2 regions of the Bacillus sp. FG16 genome follow, and region 1 is predicted to be linked to the other one. Evidence: riboswitches for the same ligand, from Rfam matches in the RefSeq annotation. Region 1 holds a riboswitch; the other holds the start of a gene.
What was found. A riboswitch is a leader RNA that binds a small molecule or an ion and turns the genes downstream of it on or off. The one in region 1 is predicted to bind S-adenosylmethionine.
Positions count from the first base shown of each region.

Region 2: another riboswitch for S-adenosylmethionine. It lies ahead of ACODS7_RS12620 (Na+/H+ antiporter NhaC family protein); the one in region 1 lies ahead of ACODS7_RS16485 (methionine ABC transporter ATP-binding protein).

Region 1 covers NZ_JBMDKC010000042.1:575-14,290, reverse strand. Annotated here, with positions in the region: gene metQ (methionine ABC transporter substrate-binding lipoprotein MetQ) at 1-271, opposite strand, end outside; gene ACODS7_RS16490 (methionine ABC transporter permease) at 295-960, opposite strand; gene ACODS7_RS16485 (methionine ABC transporter ATP-binding protein) at 953-1,978, opposite strand; SAM riboswitch class I at 2,156-2,263, opposite strand; gene ACODS7_RS16480 (hypothetical protein) at 2,389-2,733, opposite strand; gene ACODS7_RS16475 (thioredoxin family protein) at 2,886-3,194, opposite strand; gene ACODS7_RS16470 (toprim domain-containing protein) at 3,198-3,542, opposite strand; gene gcvH (glycine cleavage system protein GcvH) at 4,099-4,482, opposite strand; gene ACODS7_RS16460 (arsenate reductase family protein) at 4,524-4,889, opposite strand; gene ACODS7_RS16455 (hypothetical protein) at 5,384-5,911, opposite strand; gene ACODS7_RS16450 (phosphatase PAP2 family protein) at 6,056-6,703, shown strand; gene ACODS7_RS16445 (PTS sugar transporter subunit IIC) at 6,766-7,779, opposite strand; gene ACODS7_RS16440 (L-lactate dehydrogenase) at 7,802-8,752, opposite strand; gene ACODS7_RS16435 (spore coat protein) at 8,999-9,247, opposite strand; gene ACODS7_RS16430 (hypothetical protein) at 9,261-9,446, opposite strand; gene ACODS7_RS16425 (CPBP family intramembrane glutamic endopeptidase) at 9,590-10,303, opposite strand; gene ACODS7_RS16420 (TetR/AcrR family transcriptional regulator) at 10,769-11,317, opposite strand; gene ACODS7_RS16415 (MBL fold metallo-hydrolase) at 11,321-12,043, opposite strand; gene ACODS7_RS16410 (acyl-CoA dehydrogenase FadE) at 12,182-13,716, opposite strand, start outside.
Region 2 covers NZ_JBMDKC010000028.1:14,270-25,325, forward strand. Annotated here, with positions in the region: gene brnQ3 (branched-chain amino acid transport system II carrier protein BrnQ3) at 1-646, shown strand, start outside; gene ACODS7_RS12590 (DUF3922 domain-containing protein) at 671-1,009, opposite strand; gene ACODS7_RS12595 (response regulator) at 1,092-1,724, opposite strand; gene ACODS7_RS12600 (sensor histidine kinase) at 1,721-2,776, opposite strand; gene liaF (cell wall-active antibiotics response protein LiaF) at 2,776-3,516, opposite strand; gene ACODS7_RS12610 (PspA/IM30 family protein) at 3,624-4,286, opposite strand; gene ACODS7_RS12615 (lmo0954 family membrane protein) at 4,334-4,690, opposite strand; gene ACODS7_RS12620 (Na+/H+ antiporter NhaC family protein) at 4,874-6,190, opposite strand; SAM riboswitch class I at 6,286-6,391, opposite strand; gene ACODS7_RS12625 (ribonuclease FAU-1 family protein) at 6,512-7,030, opposite strand; gene gltP (glutamate/aspartate:proton symporter GltP) at 7,099-8,373, opposite strand; gene ACODS7_RS12635 (murein hydrolase activator EnvC family protein) at 8,868-10,142, shown strand; gene ACODS7_RS12640 (hypothetical protein) at 10,244-10,405, shown strand; gene ACODS7_RS12645 (sodium-dependent transporter) at 10,436-11,056, opposite strand, start outside.

The DNA of each region.
Region 1 (13,716 bases):
CTTTTTCTAAATACGGAATGTGCTGGAAGTAGTTTGCATCTAAATCTTTATCCGCTAACGATTTATTTGGTAATACGTAGTCTTGGAATTTTTTAATTTCTAACTCGATTCCTTTTTTCTCAAGTAACGGTTTTGCCTTTTCTAAAATAACAGCGTGAGGTACGTTAGAAGCACCAACAACAAGTTTCTTTTCATCTTTATCTTTCCCGCCACAAGCAGCTAAACCAAAAATTGAAGTTGAAATAAGTGCCGTAAGTAATAATTTTTTCATTTGAAACATCCTCCCGTTTTTTATTATCGTTTATCTATTCGAGTCGTTAAACTATCACCAATCCACTGAATTAAAAATACAACTAGTAATACACAAATTGTCGCAACAATTGTTACATCGTTATTCCCTCTCTGGAATCCTTCTAAGTAAGCAAGTGTCCCAAGGCCACCAGCACCAACAACTCCCGCCATTGCTGTATAGCCTACTAAAGCAATTGTCGTAACCGTAATACCAGATACTAATGCTGGTAACGATTCTGGAATCAATACTTTTAAAATAATTGTGCTTGTTTTTGCTCCCATTGCTTTTGAAGCTTCAATTACACCTTTATCAATTTCGCGAAGTGCGATTTCAACCATTCTCGCGTAGAATGGTGCCGCTCCAATAATTAAAGCCGGCAGCGCTGCACTTGCTCCAAGAATTGTTCCAAGAAGAATCTTTGTGAATGGGATTAATAAAATAATTAAAATGATGAACGGTATAGAACGGAATATATTTACGAATGCTCCAATCACCGTATTAATTGATTTGTTTTCCCATAAATTATCTTTTGCTGTCATGAAAAGTAACAATCCTAAAATTAGTCCTAAAACAAATGTCGCAAGAGCTGCGATTGCCGTCATATATAACGTTTCACCAGTTGCTTCTAACATTTGATTCCAATCAACATTTGCGAGTAACTTATCCATGTGCAATCACCTCCAGCTCTACTTGATCTTGATGAATTCCTTCTATTGCTTGCTGGATCGCTGTTTCCTCACCATTTAAATGAACAACTAAACTACCGTAAGAACCGTTATTCGTTTGTGCGATATTTCCTTGCAAAATGCTAACTTCTATATCACTACGTTGCATTAATCGTTGAAGCACCGGTCTTTCTACAGCCTCACCGATAAACTGCAAACGAATCACTTTTCCATCTGGATATTTTTCAATTAAACTTTCAATCGTTTCATTTGTATCTTCAGAATCTGTTAACTGCTGTACAAATCGTTTCGTAATATCTTGCTTCGGATTACGGAATACATCAAGTACTGGACCCGTTTCTACAATCTTTCCTCTCTCCATTACCGCCACTCGATTACAAATCTTTCGAATTACGTGCATCTCATGTGTAATGAGTACAATTGTTAAACCAAGGCGCTTATTAATGTCTAATAGTAAATCCAAAATTTGATCTGTCGTTTCTGGATCAAGAGCCGACGTTGCTTCATCACATAAAAGTACTTGTGGGTTGTTAGCTAATGCTCTTGCAATCCCAACGCGTTGTTTTTGTCCCCCGCTCAGCTGAGATGGGTACGCGTCTCCTCTTCCTTCTAATCCAACAAGATGAATTAATTCATTAACACGTTTTCTTCTCTTCGTTTTATCAACACCTGCAATTTCAAGTGGAAACTCTATATTTTCACGTACAGTTCGTGACCAAAGTAAGTTAAAGTGCTGAAAAATCATTCCGATTTCTTGCCTTGCCTTACGAAGTTCACTTCCTGTAATTGCTGATATAACACGATTCGCAATTGTAATTTGGCCAGAAGTCGGTTTCTCTAACTGATTAAACAATCTGATTAAAGAACTTTTCCCAGCGCCGCTATATCCGATAACACCAAATATTTCGCCTTTTTCTATTTTTAAATTGGCGTTATCTACAGCAGTGACATCACCGCTTTTCGCCTTATATATTTTCCTTACATTCTCTAATAGAATCATGATGTTCACCCCTTTTTTGTTTAGATAGACTCCGCATTTTTTTATTTTTGATGCGTGTAGTCCACCGCTATCACTACTTTTATTATTTGAATGTCCTCCACATTCAAACAACAAAAAACCTTTCCGCTTTAGAGAAGCAGAAAGGTTTATATGCGTATATAACAACATTATCCCTCTCTCTCATCTCTCAAAGCATTCGCTTTGCAGGAATTGGCACCATTTCAACATAAGTTGACGGTTGCCGGGCTTCACAGGGCACAGTCCCTCCACCTCTCTTGATAAGAGAAATCAGATTCAATTTTCGTCTGATTTGAAATTTATGAAATTGTCTATATTTTATGACTTGAATTGTATCAATATACACTTACCATGTCAACAGAAATTTTCGTAAAAAATGAAACTTCAGAATTTTAAGCACCTACTGACATCGGTTTACATATATGAAACATTGATTCAACTAATAACATCGTTCGGTACGTTCCCGAATATTGTACACGCCCATCGTTCATTAACATTTGCAATCGTACATTTCCATTCACCAATTGCTCTATATCTTTTTCATCTAAGCAAATGATTTGTTCCGTTCCTCTTTCCTCATGTAGCAGCTCTATATAATCTCTTGAAATTTGTAACGAACAACTTTCATCTCTAAAACGGAAATTAACAGTTTTTTCCTCTCGTCTTAAAAGCGGTTCTAAATGATATTGACCATTAGCGTAATTTACAAATGATTGAAGCAAAGAATATAATCTCACCCTAAATCACATCCTTCATATCACTTTCTATTACATACCATTCCCTCTCACTAAAGAGCAATCCTGTTATTTTCGCTCGACAAATACTGTATCCATCCTGCATCTCGACATATTTCCCAAGAAATATGTCGAGGCGGCAAAAATTTTGCCGCCTACTTTAATTCCGTATATAAATATTCAACCGAATGAAATGCATATATCTTCTTCATCAGTGTCCCATTTTCAAAAACAAGTAAACAAGGTACACTTTCAATCCCATACTCTTTCGCTAAATGCGGAGCATAATTTAAATCTAACATCCCAATTTTGAGGCCTTCAATTGTCATCTCAACGACTGTTAACATCTTTTTTGCTAATTGGCATGTTCCACACATTGGAGTATATACATATAACACTGTTTTTTCTTCGTTCTCTATTAGGGCTGTAGCTTCGGCTCCTGTCCAATCAATCACTTCTATCATTCCTTACCGTAAATATTCTGTATAAACGTCAATGTCGGCTCCCCATAATACATTTGCTAAGTGTGTAGATGGCGCAGTTGCCACTTCTCGGTACGAGCGATCAATATAGATATGCTCGGCTTGCGGAAATTCTTTTCGAAATTGTTTCCTTAACTTTTCTCCAGCATCATCAGCATCCACTAGCACATACACTTCCTTATCAAAAAACTGATCAACGAGCTCATCCATTTTCGACAAACCAATTGTACCATTTGTACAAACAATTTCCACTGGTTCACGAATAATAGATTCAATCTTTCTTCTATCTGATGTACCTTCTACAATAATGACTTTTTCTACATAAATCATATGTCATCACCCGATCACCATATACTATATAACCTTGAACTTAGTATATAGTATATTCGTTATTTTCATGTTGTTTCCTGTTTATTTTTGCAAAAGAAAAGCGGAAGCGACTGTTTAGCCCTGTTGGCTAAGGTTCTTCCGTACAGAAGACGCTTTTTTTCTTCCCGTGCGGAAGGTTCTTAGACATGAAGGGCTAGGAGGTGGAGCTAGACAATGAAAAGCGGAAGCGGCTCGTTTAGAACAAGAATGTACCCGAACTCCTTCACTCAAGGCTCTTTTCGCCTCAAGTGAAGGAGTGAAATGCCCAACTTTTTATTCCTTTTGGCTAAAGTTCTTTCGCACAGAAAACGCTTTTTTGTCTTCTTGTGCAGAAGATTCTTAGACGTGAAAAGCTAGACAACGAAAAACAAAAGCGGCTAGACCTGCATAAAGATTAAACAAAAAAGTTTTTTCAAAAAACGTTCTCCTACACGATAATTAGTATATGATTCTACATTCATTATTTTACACAAAATAAAAAAGGACAGCACAAAGGCTGTCCTTTAGTCGACTATAATTAGTCTTGGTTTGTCATTTCTGCATATTTTTCTGCAGTTAATAACTTCTCAACTTGGCTTGCATCAGAAAGTTCAACTTTAACCATCCATGCACCCTCATATGGAGATTCGTTAACAAGTTCTGGTTGGTCACTTAATTCTTCGTTTACTGCTACAACTTTACCGCTTACAGGTGCGTATAACTCAGAAACTGTTTTAACAGATTCTACGCTTCCGAATGGCTCGTCAGCTTCGATTGTTGCACCTACTTCAGGAAGTTCAACGAATACGATATCGCCTAGCTCACCTTGTGCAAAGTGAGTAATACCGATAACAACTTCATTACCTTCAGTTTTTACCCATTCGTGTTCTTCAGAGTAACGTAAATTATTTGGAATGCTCATGACTGTACCTCCAGTGAATGTATTAATTATGTAAAAATACCTTATTGGTACTTTTTCCACACACTTTCAAACTGCTCTTCGTTAAAACCAAGTGTTACATTCGTTCCATCTGTTACAATTGGACGTTTGATCAACATGCCATCAGATGCTAAAAGCTCATACATTTCGTCTTCGCTTGCATCTTTCAACTTATCTTTTAGACCAAGTTCACGGTAACGCATTCCACTTGTATTAAAGAATTTTTTTAATGGTAATTCACTTTTTTCATGTAAATTACGTAAATCTTCTTTTGATGGTGGATTTTCAACAATATGAATCATCTCATATGCTACATCGTTTGCCTCAAACCATTTCTTTGCCTTTTGACATGTGCCACACTTTGGATATGAATAAAATGTTACTGTCATAAATTCACCTACTTTTTTACTAACCTTTACCTTTATCATATAGAAAACGTTTTATTATTTCAAACCATTATTCGCTAAACTTTTACTTATTTCGTGATAATTTTTAATAATCCTGCGAATTTTTCTTATTTTTCCGCCATTTGTTAAGAAAAAAATAAATATATAAATTTTTTAAAATTCTGCACCAAACATATATCTTAAACAAGCGTTTGATTAATTTCTTATTTTTCTTTGTTAGCCTTTGAACTACATGAGTTTCTTTCTACCGAACATACAGCTTAAACAAACGTTTGATTAATTCTCCATTTTTCTTTGTTAACCCTTGAGCTGCATCGGTTTCTTCCTACCGAGCATACAGCTTAAACAAACGTTTGATTAATTTCTTATTTTTCTTTCTTAACCTTTGAACTACATGAGTTTCTTTCTACCGAACATACAGCTTAAACAAACGTTTATTTTAAAAAAATAAGAAGCCTTTTTTACAGGCTCCTTCATCATCGACTTAAGTAATCCGAAATGGTTTGAAATACTACTATATACATATTATGAATATTTCGATCGGAAACAGTATCATTATATAATCCCATACCCCAATATTGACCTTCAGGGTTCCCCATATTTACAAACCCTTGCGTATACGTCATCGTTTTATCCTTTGGGGTATTATCATAATCTAAATCCTTGTTAGTAAAAATTAAATACGGTCTATCTTGCAAACCAATAAAAAATACCGGCTTCTTTAACGATAAAAATAAGTCCGTATACTGCTCCTTTGATGCCTCTTTAAAGTATTCTTTCATAACGAAAAAACCATCAACTTTTGCTGATTTCTCCTGCATTTCTTCTAACTTTATACTTTCAAACTTTACATTCCTAAACGTATCTTTCGGCTTTTCTCCAACAACTCCAATTACGAGTGCTCTTCCGTTATATTCTAATTTTTCTCCTTCGTTATTCTTTGCACACCCAGCACCTACTAGGCATAACAATATAAAAACTAAAAAATATGATAAACGCTTCATTTAGCACCCTCCCCCTTCTTTTTAGTCAAGTGACAAAAACGTAAGGTTAATTCAAGAAAATGTAAGTAAAATCGATAGCCCAATTCACGTTTCTATATTATAATCAATTGAATTTACTTACATTACTAAACATAGGAGATCAACATGAAGAAATTTAAACTTTCATCTTTTCTTCCGTTAAGTTATATACTTCTACTCGTACTCGTAAGTCCCCTTTACGATGTATTAAATAAAACAACTGTTCACGCAGTAGACGTTACAACTGTAGTAGATGATTGGATTCCATTTGTAAAAGCATTTATTATTCCTTATTTACTTTGGTTTCCATACTTATACGGTGCACTTATTTATTACTGCTTCGCTGACCGAAAGCAATATTATGTCACTTTAAGTAGTGTTATTTTTGGAAAGCTTGCTTGTTTTTCTATTTATTATTTTTGGCAAACAACTGTACCGCGTCCGACTGTCGTTGGAACAGATGTATTTTCTGAACTAGTTCGCTATATTTATAGTATCGATCAACCGGTAAACTGTTTCCCTAGCATTCACGTTCTTACTACATTTGTAATTATGTTAGCTGCCTTTAAGCGTAGAGAACAACATGCTTTTGAATATTACATCCTTACTTTCTTCGGTACACTTATTATTTTATCAACGCTATTTACGAAGCAACATGCCTTTGTAGATGCCGTTTCTGGAATGACACTTGCAAGCATACTTTACTTCGGTGTTCAACTTTTATTAGCAAAAGAAACAGTACGTGTTCCAGTAAAACAAAATCATAAAATGTAACATAAAAAAGCAGACTGTGGCTTCTCAGTCTGCTTTTATCTATTATTAAGGAGATTTTCAATTTAAGATTGCGGTACAGTCATATCACCAGAATGAATACGACCTGCTTTTTTAAGAGCAATGTAAAGTATATAAGAAACAGCTACTGGAATGACGATATAAGTAATTACCATCGCCGGGACAACTTCCCATCCTTCGCTGGAAATTAAATTAATTGGTGCGATAAGAGAACTTAATCCAAGACCTGCAATTTCTTTTCCTGCTTCCAGTTGGAAAATTAATGCGGATACCGGACCGACTATAGCACTGGCGACGACAGTTGGGACGAGAATCATTGGATTTTTAGTGATATTTGGCAACTGTACTTTCGGAGTACAAAGAGCTTGAGCTAATATGCCACCTAAATTGTTTTCTTTCGCTGATATGACAGAGAATCCGATAAACTGAGCGACGCATTCGGCAAGAGCTGCACCACCTGCAACACCGTCTAAGCTAAGTGCGATCGCTAACGCAGCTGATGAAGCTGGCGAGATAAGTAATAGTCCCCAAACTACTGCAATGACGATAGAAGCGATGAATGGGCTACCAGCTGAGCTATCTTTAATGAACGCTCCAACTGCATTTAAAACAGGAGTAATATTATGAGATAACCAAATACCAACTAAACCAGAACCTAATATGGCCGCAAATGGAACGAGCATCATATCTAAAGCAGTTTTTCCGCTTAAACGTTTACCAATATATACAGCTAAAGTTGCTGTTAATAAAGCACCGATTGGCTCACCTGTTTTAATAATTAGACCAGCTTCAGTAATTGAAATGGATCCGGCACCAATTGCTCCAGCCACCATAGCCGAGAAGATTACAAGACCATTTGCACCGAGCATAAAAGCAATTCCTGCACCAATCGCTGGTGCCATTAGTGATTTTGCAACAACTCCAATTGTAATAAGCAACGGAATATCAACAATTCTTCCTATATTTTCGATTAGTAAACCAATTCCGAGGGATACGAAAATACCTTGTGCGATACCAGCAGATGCTTTAAATACACGAGACATTATATATTCCTTCATTTGTTTCACCTTCTCCTATAAGTTAGTAACCAATTGTTTTCATATAATCACGTAAAATATCGTTTGATTTTGCGAATCGAGATTCTTCATCCTCTGTTAAATTGAGTTCTACAATTTCTCTTATACCGTCTCTAGTAATAATAGCTGGTACTCCTGTACAAATATCATATTCACCGTACTCACCATCTAAAATAGCTGATACAGCAATGACACGGTGATCATCATTAAAGATTGAGCTTGCAATATATGCTAGAGAATTTCCGATTCCGTAATAAGTAGTTCCTTTACGTTTATAAATTTCCCATCCGGCTTTTGCAGTCTTCTCAACGATTTCATCTAAATCTATTTCACCAAATCGTTCTTTTTGTTCTTCTAAAATTTGCAGAATTGGCTTTCCACCAACAGTTACATGAGACCAAGCAACCATTTGAGAATCACCATGTTCTCCTAATGAATACCCATGAATACTACGAGGATCTACATGTAACATTTCAGATAAAATTGTTCTTAGGCGAGAAGAATCTAATGATGTTCCTGTACCGATTACGCGATTTCTAGGTAATCCAGATAATTTCCATACTTCATATGTGATAATATCAACTGGGTTCGATGCGAGTAAGAAAATACCATCAAATCCACTTGCCATTACGCCGCCAACAACACTTTCCATAATCTTCGCACTCGCTCCTAAAGTATCTAAGCGACTTTGTCCAGGTTTTGGTGCTGGTCCTGCAGTAATAATGACAATGTCCATATCTTTGCAGTCTTCATAGCTTCCTGCATATACTTTTGTTCTTGTATTTGTAAAGTTAATGCAATGTGATAAATCCATTGCTTCCCCAACTGCACGTTCATGATTTATATCAATTAATAATAGTTCTTCGCAAATTCCTTGATTTACAATGGAATACGCACAACTTGATCCAACTAATCCAGTACCGATAATTGCAATTTTTCTTGTATGTCTTTTCATAGCAATCTCTCCTAAGTGATCATATAATCTATTTCTTTTGTTCTTTACACTCTTAATTATAGAGGTTCTCACGATAGAAACCATGGATACTTTGTGAAATATTGATCAAAGTATTTGTCCTTTTTGTGAATTGTTATATTACATTTTCGTCATATTTGTTACAACTGGAAAAATATTTATTATGTATTTATTGACATACAAAAAAATAAAACGAGCGAATCTATTTTCGCCCGTTTTTTCATCCTATTATTCTGCACTTAACTGACTTTTTAATTGCTGCACGATCATCGGATTCGCAGGTGCTGCCGGTTTGTAATAACTCTTTTGCTTTGCGTACTCATACATATTACGTTGACGCATTTCATCTTGATTACGAATTTGGATTAACGTTTGATGTAACTGTTCATTATCAGACTGAGAAATATAATTTGCATAACTTGTTAAACTTGCATTTAATCCTGCTAAATAATCATTTACCATATCTTTTTCATTCATCTTTCTCTTCCTCCTATCCTAGGAAAGTCATTAATTGCTGTTTCGTATTTCTTGCATCTTGCGCATCTTTTTGTAGCATTTGTTTCAGTTGTGGATCTGTACACGTCTGTGCATACTGCTCCAACTTGTTAATAATCGTTGCATGTCCACCAATTAAATGACGTAAGTTTTCTACTTCAAGCTCTGTTAAGTTTTGCATATAACATACCCGCCTTTCTTTGTTCATTCATCATTAGTATTTGGTTCTTTTTGGATTGTATTCATCAACTTTTCCCACATATAAACAAAATAAAAGATGAATAGCTAGGCCATTCATCTTTTATGCTAAATATTCATTCAATTTTATAAAGAAACAATCATACTTATACTCACAAGTAGGTTCCATACAATATGTAAAATGATGCTAGGTAAAATAGATTGTGTTTTCTTATATAACATAGCAAATACAATCCCCATAATCATTGCCGTAACCGGAAAACCACCATGAAGAATCCCAAAGATAAAGGAAGAAATAATAATACCAACTAGAAAACTATATTTCTTTTCAAAAAATCGATACAAAATACCTCTATATAAAATTTCTTCTTTAATTGGTGTAATTATAGCAACACTTAACACATATATAATACTTTGTAGACTATTTTGAAGTCCTAAGCTCCCTAATTGATCTCTTTGCTGCTCTGCACTTTCAAAGCTAAACAACTCTAACATTACATACTGAGTTAATGCAATGATGATAAAACCTATTAATAAATACAAGTAGGTTTTCCCATTTTTTAAAATAGATACATCCCATATGTTCTTAATAAAATGAAGCACTGGTTTATACGCAAATAAAACAATAGTAACAACAGCTGCATCAAATAGAAGTAAATAATATCCCTCTAAATTAGCACGTAATACCTCTTCTCCAAAAATTCCAAGGGCTAAAGCAAGGAATAATCCCCCTAAGAGTGAGAACCCTAGAATGCTTGCAATCGTTACAACTAGATTTTTATATGTTATGTTATCTACTTCTCTTTCTGCATTATACGCGTCTAATACTGTTTTTCTCATACTATTCCTCCATTTGTTTTCATTACCTTAACAAAAAACCCTTAATACAAATATATAGATAATATAACAATTTTTTCAAAAAGAATAATATGCAATTTTACATATCATGAAAGCTTTGTATTATATAGTTTTTGGAATTAGATTACTATAGAATAATTATTAGATGAAATTCCAAAAATTTCTTATCTATCCACCATAACTCTCGCATCATATAAAATTTATTAGTTAAAGGAGCAATGAACATGAAAACACATGACTTCCTTACAGGAATCCAGAAGGGCTCTGAGCCTAGTCCATATCAAGATCCTATTGCTTTTATTTTCGTTTGCCTTTCCGTAGCTATATACACATTTTTCAAACCTGCTAAATAATATCATGTAATGAGAAAAAGCCTACCGCTCTTTTCGAATCATATGCACTAAAAAACCTTAGAATCACTTCTAAGGTTTTTGTTTGCCTCGTTTCTTATTCACGTAATCCTTTAATAAACGTTTCCAATAATACATGTAAACTTGTATCTAAATCTAACGGCAAACCAAATCCACCTTGCTGTTCAATTGACGCAAACCCATGACAAATACTTCTAAATCCACGTGTCGCATGAAGTGCATTCTCTCCTTCTAAGCCATACTGTTGTAAAACCTGAAGACAAAGCTTTACAATTCCGTCACCTGCTTTTCTTACTTCTTCATCTCGTAAAAAAGTTGCTTCATATAGTCCAGGATGTTTTCGGACAAATGCTACATATGCTTCTCCTAATGCATGAATTGCTTCATCCATCTGTTTATCCTCGGCCGCTTCTTCCAGTTTGTTATGCAACTGTTGTATTCCGTAAATACCAAGATGTTTCCGTACATCTTGTAACCCTTTTACATGATTATATAGTGAGGGCGAACGTATCCCTAACCTTTGCGCTAATGAAGCTAACGTTACTTCTTGTATTCCATTTGTATCTGCAATTTCTGCAGCTGTTTCTACAATTTTCTGTAATGTAAGTCCGATTCTCGGTGACATAAATTACCCCTCTCTCTTACTTTCTATATTCCGCTTCGCTTCCTTAATAGAAAGCTCTATGACGGCCCCTGGATTTTTTATCATTTTTCCGTGCCCTGCCGCAAGCAAGGAAGGTTCATATTCACTTAGCTTCTGTGCACTTTGTAATGATATTTCTTTGCTCCACGTTGCCATCGCTGGAAACGGAAACCAAAATTTCATTTGTCCCGAAACAGCCATACCTCCTCTTGTTTGAAATGCATCCCCAACAATAAGAGCTTTATTTCGTATATCAAGAAACGACATGGATCCTGGTGTATGTCCCGGTGTCATAATCGCAAGAAGCGATCCAACTCGGTCGCCATCTTCTAATAAAACATCAGGTACCGTTTTTACTTTTTTAGGTACACCGCCTTTTATCGGTATATTCGGTTCATCCTTTTGTAACGTCGTATCTCCTTCTAACAGCTTTGCGTCCCGCTTAGAAATATGGACTGGAACATGAGGAAGTACTTCCTTTAATGCATCTAATGCACCGATGTGATCATCATGCGCATGTGTTAATACAATCTTAGTAATTGGTTTTCCTATTTTCTCAGCCGCCTGTAAAATACCTTTTGCGCTATATGGCAAAGCCGCGTCAATTAAAGTTAAACCATCATCTTCCTCTACAAAGTAACAATTTACAGGAAACGCTCTTGGCAAAAATGACAATTGATATAACGTTTTTTCATGTATCATCCTCATAGTCCCATCTCCCTTTTCACGAAAACTAATACCATTAGTTTTATTATACTAATGGTATTAGTTTTATGTCACTAAAAATTTCTTTTTTTCAAAAAAAAGAACAGTAGCCGTATAAACGACTACTGTTCTTTAAAGATATTAAACTGTGTAACGCTCATCTTCTAAAATTTTCGCAGCGATTTCACGTTTCTTCGGAATTACGTTAAGTGGTGTGTGGCGAGTTAATTTACGTAATGATGATAACATCATGCGCAGCATGTCGCCGTTTTCAACTGCGATAAGTGTTTCTTTCGCGTCTGCTTCGATTTCGTTAAATGCTTCTTGGCAGAATACTTCAGTGTATAACACTTTTTGTTTATTCTTTTCAAGACCAGTTGTTTTGATTGCTTTTTCTGTACGAAGAACAGCTGATTCCATTGCGTATAGGTTGCTTACGATGTCAGCGATATTCACAAGAATTTCTTGCTCTTTATCTAATGCTTTACCGTATTTTTGAGCAGCTAATCCAGCTACCATTAAGCCTATTTTCTTCGCATTAGTTACTAAATACTTTTGAAGTGCTAATGGCTCATCGCCTACTTCTTCTGGCATCATCATCATTAACTCTTCTTGTAATTTTTGTGCTTTTTGAAGAAGTGGTAATTCACCTTTCATCGCTTTACGTAAGAACGTACCTGGTACGATTAGGCGGTTAATTTCGTTCGTTCCTTCGAAAATACGGTTAATACGAGAATCGCGGTACATTCTTTCAATCTCGTATTCTGCCATAAATCCGTAACCACCGTGAATTTGAACACCTTCATCTACTGTATAGTCTAATACTTCAGAACCGAATACTTTGTTTAAAGAGCACTCGATTGCATATTCAGCGATAGAAGCTGCTACTGCTTTACCGTCTTTTACTTCTTCTTCAGATAATGTGCTCATGCGGCTTTCGAATAAACCTACTGTACGATATACAGAACTTTCAGCTGCATATGTTTTTGCTGCCATATTCGCAAGTTTCTCTTGAATTAATGGGAAGCGAGCGATTGGTTGCTTGAACTGTTGACGTTGGTTTGCATATTGTGCTGAAATTTCTACTGCACGTTTTGCAGATCCAACTGTACCAACACCTAATTTATAACGACCGATATTTAAAATGTTGAATGCGATAATATGACCTTTACCGATTTCACCAAGTAGGTTTTCTTTCGGTACTAACGCATCTTCTAAAATTAACGTACGAGTTGAAGAACATTTAATACCCATTTTCTTCTCTTCAGGGCTTGTAGATACACCAGCGTATTCTTTCTCTACGATAAATGCTGAGAAATGCTCTCCATCAATTTTTGCATATACAACGAATACGTCAGCGAATGCAGAGTTTGTAATCCACTGTTTCTCACCGTTTAATACATAATGTGTACCTTCTGCATTTAAACGTGCAGTTGTTTTTGCGCCTAATGCGTCAGATCCTGAACCTGGCTCAGTTAATGCGTATGCAGCTAATTTTTCACCAGTTGCAAGTAATGGTAAATACTTTTTCTTTTGCTCTTCGTTACCGAATAATACGATTGGTAAAGATCCGATACCTACGTGAGCACCGTGAGTGATTGCAAAACCACCAGCGCGAGAGAATTTCTCTGCGATTAACGCTGAACTTACTTTATCAAGACCAATTCCGCCGTACT
Region 2 (11,056 bases), on a different contig from region 1:
TGCCGCTACAGGACTCGTACTTGTATATGGTGCACTCGGCTGGCTTGGGGCAACTAGTGTCTCTCTCGGATATGCAAAAAATGGTGGACAGCTACTTACTGTTATCGTACAACAATTATTCGGTCCGTACGGTTTGCTCCTATTATCTCTTATCGTTACACTCGCTTGTTTAACGACATGCGTTGGACTCGTATCTGCGTGCAGCCAATATTTTTCAACATTATTGACTACATTCTCATACAAAACGTTCGCGAGTATCATTTGCGCATTAGGATTATTAGTTGCCAACTTAGGTTTAACGAACATTATCGCAATCTCTGTTCCAATTCTACTTGTTGTGTATCCAATTGCGATTGTACTCGTACTACTATCGTTACTTCATAAATACTTCGGTGGATATCGCTCTGTTTATGTAGGTGCTTTAATCGGAGCAGCTGTAGTGAGCGTATTTGATGGATTAAAACAAGGTGGTATTTCAGTTTCATTCATCACACCATATTTTGAATTTATCCCTTTATATAATGAAGGAATCGGCTGGCTAATACCAGCATTAGCAGGAGCTCTTATTGGCCTTGCAATCGCTAAGTTAAGCGGTACGAAAAAAGTTCCATTACTAACCGAATCTAACGAAGTAAAAGCCTCCTAAAAAAACTCCCAAAAGGGAGTTTTTTTACATTTGATAAGCATTATGATTAAAACTGCTTATTTTATAAGCTTTCGTATAATATTCAATATTCGTATCAACTGTTTCTACCTTGACAACATCATAGTGCTCTTCTTGCTTTACTAAAAATAAATAGTATTCCTCTGTTGCCTCAATAATCGCAATTTTATCTGTTTCAACATTATATTGTTCACAAAGTGCTTGTAATGCGTTCACATAATCCCCTAATTTTTTAGACTTATCCATTCCGAATATAGTTTGAACTAACATATACATTCTCCCCTTTATATGTACTGTTAACACCTCAATGATAACGCTTACAATATTTATCGTCAATAAAAACATTCAATGGTTTTAACGCCAAATCTATATTGTAGCGATCCAATAATTAGCGAGGAATCCCCCCGCCAATTAAAGTTTCACTTTATCACTTCGTTAATTGATGTCTAAATGCATAAATAACTGCCTGAGTACGATCACTTACATTCAATTTATTTAATATATTACTCACATGTGTCTTTACCGTTTTCAGTGCAATAAATAACTCATCCGCAATCTCTTGATTACTTTTTCCCTCTGCAATTAATAACAAAATCTCAAACTCTCTTTCCGTTAAATCATCATGCAAAGGTTGCTCTTTCTTTTGACGCATACGGGACATCATTTTCCCGGTAACTTTCGGCTCTAATACTGTTTCTCCATCATAAGTAGCTCGTACAGCATCTGCAATATCACTTGCTCTTGATGTTTTTAATAAATAACTAGTCGCCCCAGCCTCAATAACAGGATACAATTTTTCGTCATCTAAAAAGCTTGTTACAACTACAATTTTTGCTTCTGGCCATTCTTGAATAATAGCACGTGTTGCTTCGACACCATCCATCTCATCCATAACAAGATCCATTAAAATAATATCCGGTCTTAATTGCAGTGCTAATTCTGATCCTTTTTTTCCATTTTCAGCTTCCCCTACTACTTCAATATCTGGCTGTGTAGATAAATATGCCGATACACCCATACGAACCATTTCATGATCATCGACAAGCAATACTTTTATCATACTTCTCCCCCTCTCTCAAGCATAATCGGTACTTTCACTTCTATTTGTGTACCTTTGGCCGGGAAACTAAGTACCTTGAGTGTCCCACCAATTTCATGAACACGCTCTTGCATCGATCTTAAGCCATAGGAACCGGCTTTATTAACGCCTACTTCAAACCCAACACCGTCATCAATGATTTTTAAAATCGCATATTGATCAATTTTTCGAAGGCGCACTTCTGTTTTCTTTGCCTTCGCGTGTCGCAACGTGTTTGATAGCGCTTCTTGCACAATACGGAATAAATGATCTTCTACACCTTTTTTTAATTCTATTGGCTCAATAAGCCATTCAATTTTCATATGTTGTTTTCGCGATAATTCCGTTAATAATTCCTCTATACCTTCTGTCAGTTTCTTTCCTTCCAATTGTACAGGACGTAAATGAAGGAGCAATGCTCTCATTTCTGATTGAGCATTTACAACCATATTTTCAACAAGTTGTAATTGTTTTTTTGTCACATCTGGAAATTCAGTTATTTGTTCATTAATCGCTGACATCATCATCGACATTGCGAAAAGCTGCTGACTTACTGAATCATGCAACTCCCTTGCTAAACGATGCCTTTCTTGAGATATCGCTTCTTGTCTCATCTCTTCATTCCAATGAGCTCGTTCATTCGTTACTTTTTGAAAGAGTCCCGCTTGCTCCTCTAATCGACGAGCCAGAGCGATTACTTTTCGTTCCACTTCATGAAATTCATCATCTGCAGTAAACGAAACATCGCTCGGAAAATTCCCTCGCTCTACTTCAAATAGAAAAGTATTTAATCCTTGTATACGCTGCTCTATATAGTAACCGATTGCATATCCTACAATTCCCCCGATAAGTAAACTTGTAGTCATAATAAACAAGCCAATTGGAACAGAAGCGATGGATTCCTTCCATAATAAATCATACACTTGTTGCTCGCTTTTCCATACATATACAATTGTACAAATGAGTGCGATACTAACAGAGGACAACATAGAATAACGAATATACATCCACGAAATATTTTTTTGTTTCTTCATTATACTTTCCTCACTTCCGTGTCGCCTACGACAAGCGAAGAAATAATTTTAATACGACGAGGAGCCTCTTTATACTGCTCTGTTCTAAATGTAACATTGCGGTTAAACCCTGTCTCTTCATGACCTGGCAAGAGCACACGGCCGACAAGAACAGAATGATTTAAAGAAAGTTCAATATCATATGGCACATATAAACGAATATTACCAACGACACCTCGAATAACAATTACTGTTTCTCCTTCTGGAATCATAGCAGTTGTTAAATCCATTTCCACATCACAAGCACCATATTGAACATTAATATCCTCAAGTTCATAAATATGATCCATCATTCGTACATTGCCTACAAACATATTTTTCAAATATGGTTCTGTACGATATATTTGCTTCTCTTCGTCTATAATCCCTTTTTCTTTAATTTCAACCTTCATTGCTTTTTGCTGATGTCCTTGTTGAATCAATTGATAACCAATTAAAGCTAAACAAGCAAATACGACAAGAACAAATGCTGCTGATGAAAATAAGAAGAATAAAAATACGATACCACCAACAAATAAAAATACATTTCCCCGTACATAACGATTCTTTTTACGATAATGCCTTCCAAACATAAGCATAATAAATGCAAAAATGAGACCACCTGGTTCAAAATGTCCAAGTATCATATCAAGAAAAAGACCGAATCCAAATATGATGAGGAGCATCCCCATTAATTGTGTCTTTGAAAAATGTTTCTTCATTTCAGCTCCCCCCCTTCTTGTCACATATACATAGAAGAAAAGGCATTGCTTTCCAACACCTTTTCTCCTATCACTATATCATAAGCCTGTTTTATAATATACTACTATTATTTTGTTAACTCTTTCGTTAACGATACATCATTCTTTTCCTTCATTTCACGCTCAAGTTTTGCAATTTTCATATCAAATGTGTCACGCTCATGCTCTTCATTCATACGAGTTTCTAAGTCACGAATGTGATCTTCAATTTCTTCAAATCGTAAGAACGGATTATTTTCATCCATTTTATGCATCGCAGTATTCATACGACGATTTGCATGTGCCATATTTTCACGTGCCATTAGTTCCATACGCTTTGCGTGCATTTCTTTTAATTTATTTTTCATTTCAGAAAGACGACGCTCTAACTCATCAATTTGCTCTACAACACCTGCATACATTTCTTCTAATCGAGTTACTTGCCCTTCATAATAAGCTACCTCTTCTAAAGCACGTTCGTGCAATTGTAATTCGCCTGCTTCTTGAGCAATGATAGCTTGCTTTGATCTTTTGTTAACGAAATAGCGTGCTTGCTCAAGCTCACGAGCAAAGTTAGATTTTAATGTTTTATGACGTTCAATTAACTTCTCAATTTTTGTTATTTCACGCTCACTATCACGTAAATATTGGTTTAACATCGCAATTGGATTTTTTCTTTCCTTCTCATCTAACACATTATGAAAATCAGCTAAAATTGCATCGCGTACACGTCCGAATAAAGATTGTTTCATTATAAATCTTCCTCTCTTCTACTTTATTTATAATTTGATTTATTGTTTTAGTTTTTCATTAATTTGTTCCACTCATCTTCAAAGTTGCTATATGGTTTAGAACTTTCTGGAGCAGACTCAACAACTACATCTTTTTCTTTTTTCCACTCACGGTATCCGTAGTATAAAACCACTAAAGCAGCGATACCGATTAATGCTGGTGAATGAGAAAGTGCAATGGATAAACCGATTAAACCAACAATACCCCAAGCTAACTTTCCAAAAAATGACTTAGCTCGCACAAATGATTTATAGCTCCAATATACAACTCCTGCTCCGATTGCGAATCCTACAATACCAGCAAGACTACCAAGAGCAATTAAAGCCAAAATACCGGCTGCGATAAACGCTAGAAATTGTTTCATCTTGTGCTTGCCTCCCTTCGATTTGATACTCTTATCTTAACTATTTTTTCATCTTTCCATAACGAGCTTAAGAACCGTTTTTAACTCAGACTTAAGACCGAGTCATATTCAGCCCTTTACGCAAAAAAAAACGTGCAGAGTCTATTCTCTGCACGTTTTTTAATTACTAACGTTCATATTAAATTAAGCTGTTTTATGATACTCTTTTTTCTCAGCTACTTTCGAAAACCTTGGAAACCCAATTAAAATAGAAACAATCCCACATACTCCAACTAAAATTGGATAAAATGCATATGGTAACAATTCAACCGGAGATAACGCTGCAAATCCTGCTGCCGTTAACATTTGGGCACCGTATGGAATTAACCCTTGCACACAACATGAGAAAAGATCTAATACACTCGCTGATTTACGAGGGTCTATTTCATATTGATCTGCAATATTTTTTGCAAGCGGGCCTGTAAAGATAATTGAAATTGTATTATTCGCTGTACACATATTCGTCATACTCACTAAACCAGCAATACCAAATTCTGCTCCTTTTTTCGAACGAATATTACGAGTTAATACATTCATTAAATATTGAATACCACCATTATATTGGATTAATTCAACCATACCGCCAATTAATATAGCAAGTAACACTAACTCCATCATACCGCCCATTCCAGTCGTTACACTTTTAAAGAAACTTTCTAACGTGTAACTTCCATCTATAAGACCGATAACACCAGATAGTACAGTTCCACCAGCTAATACAATAAGTACATTCCAGCCAAGTAGCGCTGTAATAAGTACTCCTGCGTACGGTAAAATCTTTATCCACTCAAAGCTATGCGCTTTAATCTGCGTATCACTTCCTGAAGTAACTATTACTAATAGTACAATTGTAATAATAGCCGCTGGTAATACAATTAAAAAGTTCGTTTTAAACTTATCTTTCATTTCTGTTCCTTGTGAACGAACAGCTGCGATTGTTGTATCTGAAATAAATGATAAATTATCACCAAACATCGCTCCGCCAACAACAGTAGCCATCGCAAGTGCAATTGAGATATCAGTTTGACCACTAATACCTACAGCAATCGGTGCTAATGCTGCAATTGTTCCCATTGATGTTCCCATCGCTAATGAAATAAATGCACCAATAACAAAGATTCCAGCTACGATAAATCCTGGTGGCAAAATAGTTAACGCTAAATTAACAGTTGAGTCTACTCCACCCATTCCTTTAGCAGTTTCAGAAAATGCACCTGCAAGCACAAAAATTAATACCATAATCATAATATCCGGATTTCCTGCACCTTTAGCGAACCGCTCGACTTTCACATTAAAACTTTCTTTACGATTCATCACTAAAGCGACTCCTACAGCAATTGAAATCGCTACAAGTATCGGCAATTTATAGAAATCACCTGTAATAATTCCAGAACCAATAAATAGCGCCAAAAATATCCCAAGTGGTAATAAAGCTAAACCATTTCCTCTCGTTTCTTTCAAAGTACCATCTCTCCCTAGTTTCAACCTTTTTTCTAATGAATAACAAAAGACCTCTTCCGACGAGAAGAGGTCTTATACATCTATAAGAAACACTCTTCTCATCTTTCAAGCACACGCTTGCTGGATTTGGCACAGCACTCTGAAATCGAGTCCGCTGCCGAGGCATCGTAGGGCCAGTCCCTCCGCCTCTCTTTATAAGAAGGTTTCATATTTATTTTTTAATAATAATTTCTTCCCTAACTTTACTCGCTTACAAAACAAAAGTCAATTATTTTTTGTATAGATTTTTTTGGTAATTATGCAAAAATTTGAATACAATAATCATTTTAACTTTTCGATTTCTTCTTCCAATATTGAAATCCAATAAAATTCACTATTTTTTATTGTTGCTAATATCCATTTCGTCGTGTACCAAGCTAGCTCATAATCTTCCTTCGTGACATCGCCACTTTTATAAGCGTCCTCTAGCTCCTCTTCATCTAATACATACACCTTACCGCTAGGTAATAATACTACATCTAAATATAAATCATCAAAATACGGTAAACCACGGTCATCTATTTCATATTCTTTCGTCACATCAATATAATATTGCACTAAATTGTGCCTATCATCTAACATAGCTGTAATCGTAAAGTTCTTTCCATTAATAAAATATTGAACCCATGTATACCCATTACCTGCAATACAAATTTCTTTACCATCATATTCTTTACAACTAGGCTCTCTCACCTTTTTTATATCCAGTATTCCGAGCATTCCCTCTTCTACTTGCTTAACCGTATAACCCTTTTCTATTAGTCTCTTCCACGAAGAACCATCACCATATTTACGTTTCATTATGTCTGCTCCTCTTCTATATACAGAAAAGCTCCCACATATTATGTGAGAGCTTGTTCATATTATAATTAAGCTGCTTGACCTTTTTCAGAAATCTCTTTCAAATAAGCTTGTCCTTTTTCAGCGTCATATTGACCTTCCCACTTAGACATAACTACAGCTGCTAAAGAGTTTCCTACAACGTTAACTGCTGTACGAGCCATATCTAAAATACGGTCAATACCAGCAATGAACGCTAAACCTTCAGGTGGAATACCTACTGTACCAAGTGTCGCTAATAATACAACGAATGATACGCCCGGTACACCTGCAATACCTTTTGATGTAACCATTAATACAAGTAATAATGTAATTTGTTGCGTAATAGATAACTCAATACCGTACATTTGCGCCAAGAAAATAGCCGCAATTGCTTGATATAAAGTTGATCCATCTAAGTTAAATGAATAACCTGTCGGAATAACGAAAGATGTAATTGCTTTCGGGCAACCGAATTTCTCCATTTTCTCCATGATTTTTGGTAAAACTGTTTCTGAACTTGCTGTAGAATATGCTAAAATCAGCTCGTCTTTTAAAATCTTAAAGAATTGGAAAATGTTAATTCCAAATATTTTCGCTGTAAGTCCTAAGACAACTACAACGAAGAAGATCATTGCTCCATATACAACAATTAGTAATTTTCCTAATGGAATTAATGAAGCAAGACCAAATGTAGAAACTGTAACTCCAATTAGCGCAAACACACCAAATGGTGCAAATTTCATAACTTGGTTTGTTACGTAAAACATCGCATCAGCTACACCTTGGAAAAATTGAAGAACCGGTCTTCCTCTTTCACCAATTGCTGCTACACCTAAACCAAATAATACAGAGAAGAAGATAATAGCAAGCATATCTCCGTCAGCTAATGACTTCATAATGTTCGTTGGAACAATATTTACAAATGTATCTGCAAATGAATGACTTTGTACTTGCTCTGTCGTATGTGTATATTTCGAAATATCTGTCTTTGTTAACTGCTCCATATTTACGCCTTTTCCTGGTTGGAAAATATTCGCAATTAATAGACCGACAATAATTGCAATTGTTGTAATAATTTCAAAGTAAATAATTGTTTTTCCGCCTAGTCGGCCCAATTTTTTTACATCGCCAACACCAGCAACCCCAACAACAATACTTGCTACAACAATCGGTACAACGATCATTTTAATTAATCGGATGAAAATATCACCAATTGGTTGTAAATAACTCACTACCGCCGGATTGCCAAAGAAAATCGCCCCAACTGCAATACCAAGCGCAAGTCCTATTAATATTTGCCATGCAAGTCCTATTCTTTTCATATTTGTTGTAACCCCCTCTTCGATGTTTCACTCTATCTCTCATTCTATCTCTATAAAACTTGAAATTAAGAGTATTACATATTATTCGACAATTCACTACATTTTGTCCCTGTTAAAAATCATAAATCAAAAATTAAAATCTGACAACAAAATAAGTTTGCCCGAACGCAAATAATTTTCTTGACAAAAAGTAGACTCATGTCAGAAAACCTCACATGAGAACGATTCCTCACTAGTGTTTTATTAGCTTTTCAAGTAATATTTCACCTCATAAAAACTCTTAGTTTTCTCCTTAATTTCACAGATAAATCCCAAAATATACCTTTGTTACACAAGTAAATAACATGTAAGTACTATGACAATTAAAGTTGAAAAATGATAAATTCCGACAAAACTTAGCAATTTTATAAAGTTTTCTTTACATTATGATTACAACGATAGACACTCTTCTTCTTATGATATATAACATTCATAGGGAAAGGAGTCAGACAACTATGAAAAAGAAATTTGCAGCGTTTAGTGTTTTAGCAGCAGGAACGATTTTTGCTTCCCCGTTACTTTCACCCGTATACGCTGAAACAAATCAAGATAAATTATCTAACATTCAATCTGAATTAGAAGGCAAACAAAGTGACTTACAAAATAAATCAGTCGAGAAAGAACAAATAGAAAAAGAAATTCAAGAATTACAGAAGAAAATCGATGAATTAACTACTTCTATTAATAAAAACGAGGCTGAATTAAACGATACAAAAAAAGAAATTAGCAAAACTCAACAAGTAATTACTGACAAAAAGAAACATATTGAACAATTACAAACAAACATAGATACACGTCAGGAAGTTATTAAACAACGATTACAATCTATGCAAGAAAAACCTCGTACAAATATCATTACAGAGGTACTAACAAATTCTTCAAATATTGCCGATCTTGTTGATAATATGTACTCCGTAAGTTTAATATTAAACAATGATACAGATATTGTAAAAAAACAAACATCTGATCAAAATGCTGTAACTACAGAAAAAGAGGCTGTTGAGAAAAAAGAACAACAACTGAAAGAATCTGAGCAAAAACTAGAACAAAAACAGCAAGAATTACAAAATAACCAACAACAGCAACAAACTCTTATTAACGATCTACATACGAAAGTAGCAAAAGTAGATTCAGAGATTGAAGGATTAGAAGAATCCAAAGGCATTTTAGAAAATCAGCGTCAAGCTGTTCAAAAAGCAATTGAAGAAGAAAAACGGGCCGAAGAAGCTCGTAAAGCGGAAGAAGCTCGCCAGGCAGAGGAGGCTCGCAAACAACAAGCTACTAAATCTGCTCAAGCAACTCAAGCAGCCCCAACACCACATGATACAAATATCGGTGGCTTTATCAAACCAGCAGCTGGATCAAAAACTTCCGGATTTGGTGTACGTTCTTTAGATAACCATAAAGGAATTGACATCGCTGCTTCGGGAACGGTTCCAATTATCGCCGCTGCAGATGGCGTTGTTATCCGTTCAGAATTATCATCTAGTTACGGAAACGTAGTGTATTTATCTCACCGTATAAACGGAAAAACATATACGACAGTATATGCTCATATGAATAGCCGTTCTGTATCGAATGGACAAACTGTAAAACAAGGCGATCAGCTTGGATTTATGGGGAACACGGGCCAATCATACGGACAACATTTACACTTCGAACTTCATCTTGGAGAATGGAATGTCGGCAAGACAAACGCAGTTGATCCATCTCCTTATATCGGATTATAAAAAACCTCGGTGCCTACCGAGGTTTTTTATTTACACTTCACACACTATAGGCATTCTACATAGACTATAACTAAATGCCTATAGTTTACGGGGTGATTAATATGAATACACAATTACAACAAGAAATAGAAGAAGCTAGGGAAACGTTTATTGGCCGAATATTTACATTTGGCGGCTCAGCGTTATTTTTAATCGGTTCATTCATCGCAGTCGTCACAGCTTATAAAGCATATAATCGTTTATTAAATACTTCTACAACATAATAAAAAGACGGAGATTTCTCCGTCTTTTTATTATGCAAACATTTTAAATATGCCTATAGCATTTAAAAATACAATTATTACAGTTACCGGAATAACATAACGAAGTAAGAAGAACCAAATGTTAAATAACGTTTTCCCCTTCGTTTCCGTCACTTCTAATTCTTTCATCAACAACTCTTTACTCATTTTATTTGGTACAAATAATGAAATAGCTAGTACTCCTAACGGTAACAATACGTTACTTACCGAAAAGTCGACTAAATCAAAGAATGTTTTTCCAAATATTTTCACGTCACTCATAATCCCAAATGATAACGCTGATGGAATACCGACCGCAAAAATAAGAATACCAATTAATAATGATGCTGACGGACGCTTCTTCTCGTTACCTTTCGCAACAGATGCTACTACAATTTCAAGCATTGAAATGGCAGAAGTTAAAGTCGCAAAGAAGAATAAAATTAAAAACATAATAAAGAAAAATTGACCAAATGGTATTTTTGCAAATACTGCTGGAAGGACGATAAACAGTAATCCCGGTCCTTCAGTCGGTTTAACTCCTAATGCGAAAATCGCTGGGAAGATTGCTAATCCTGCAAGTACTGTAACAAAAACAGTTAAACTTACAATCGATGTTGCTGATTTCGCTAA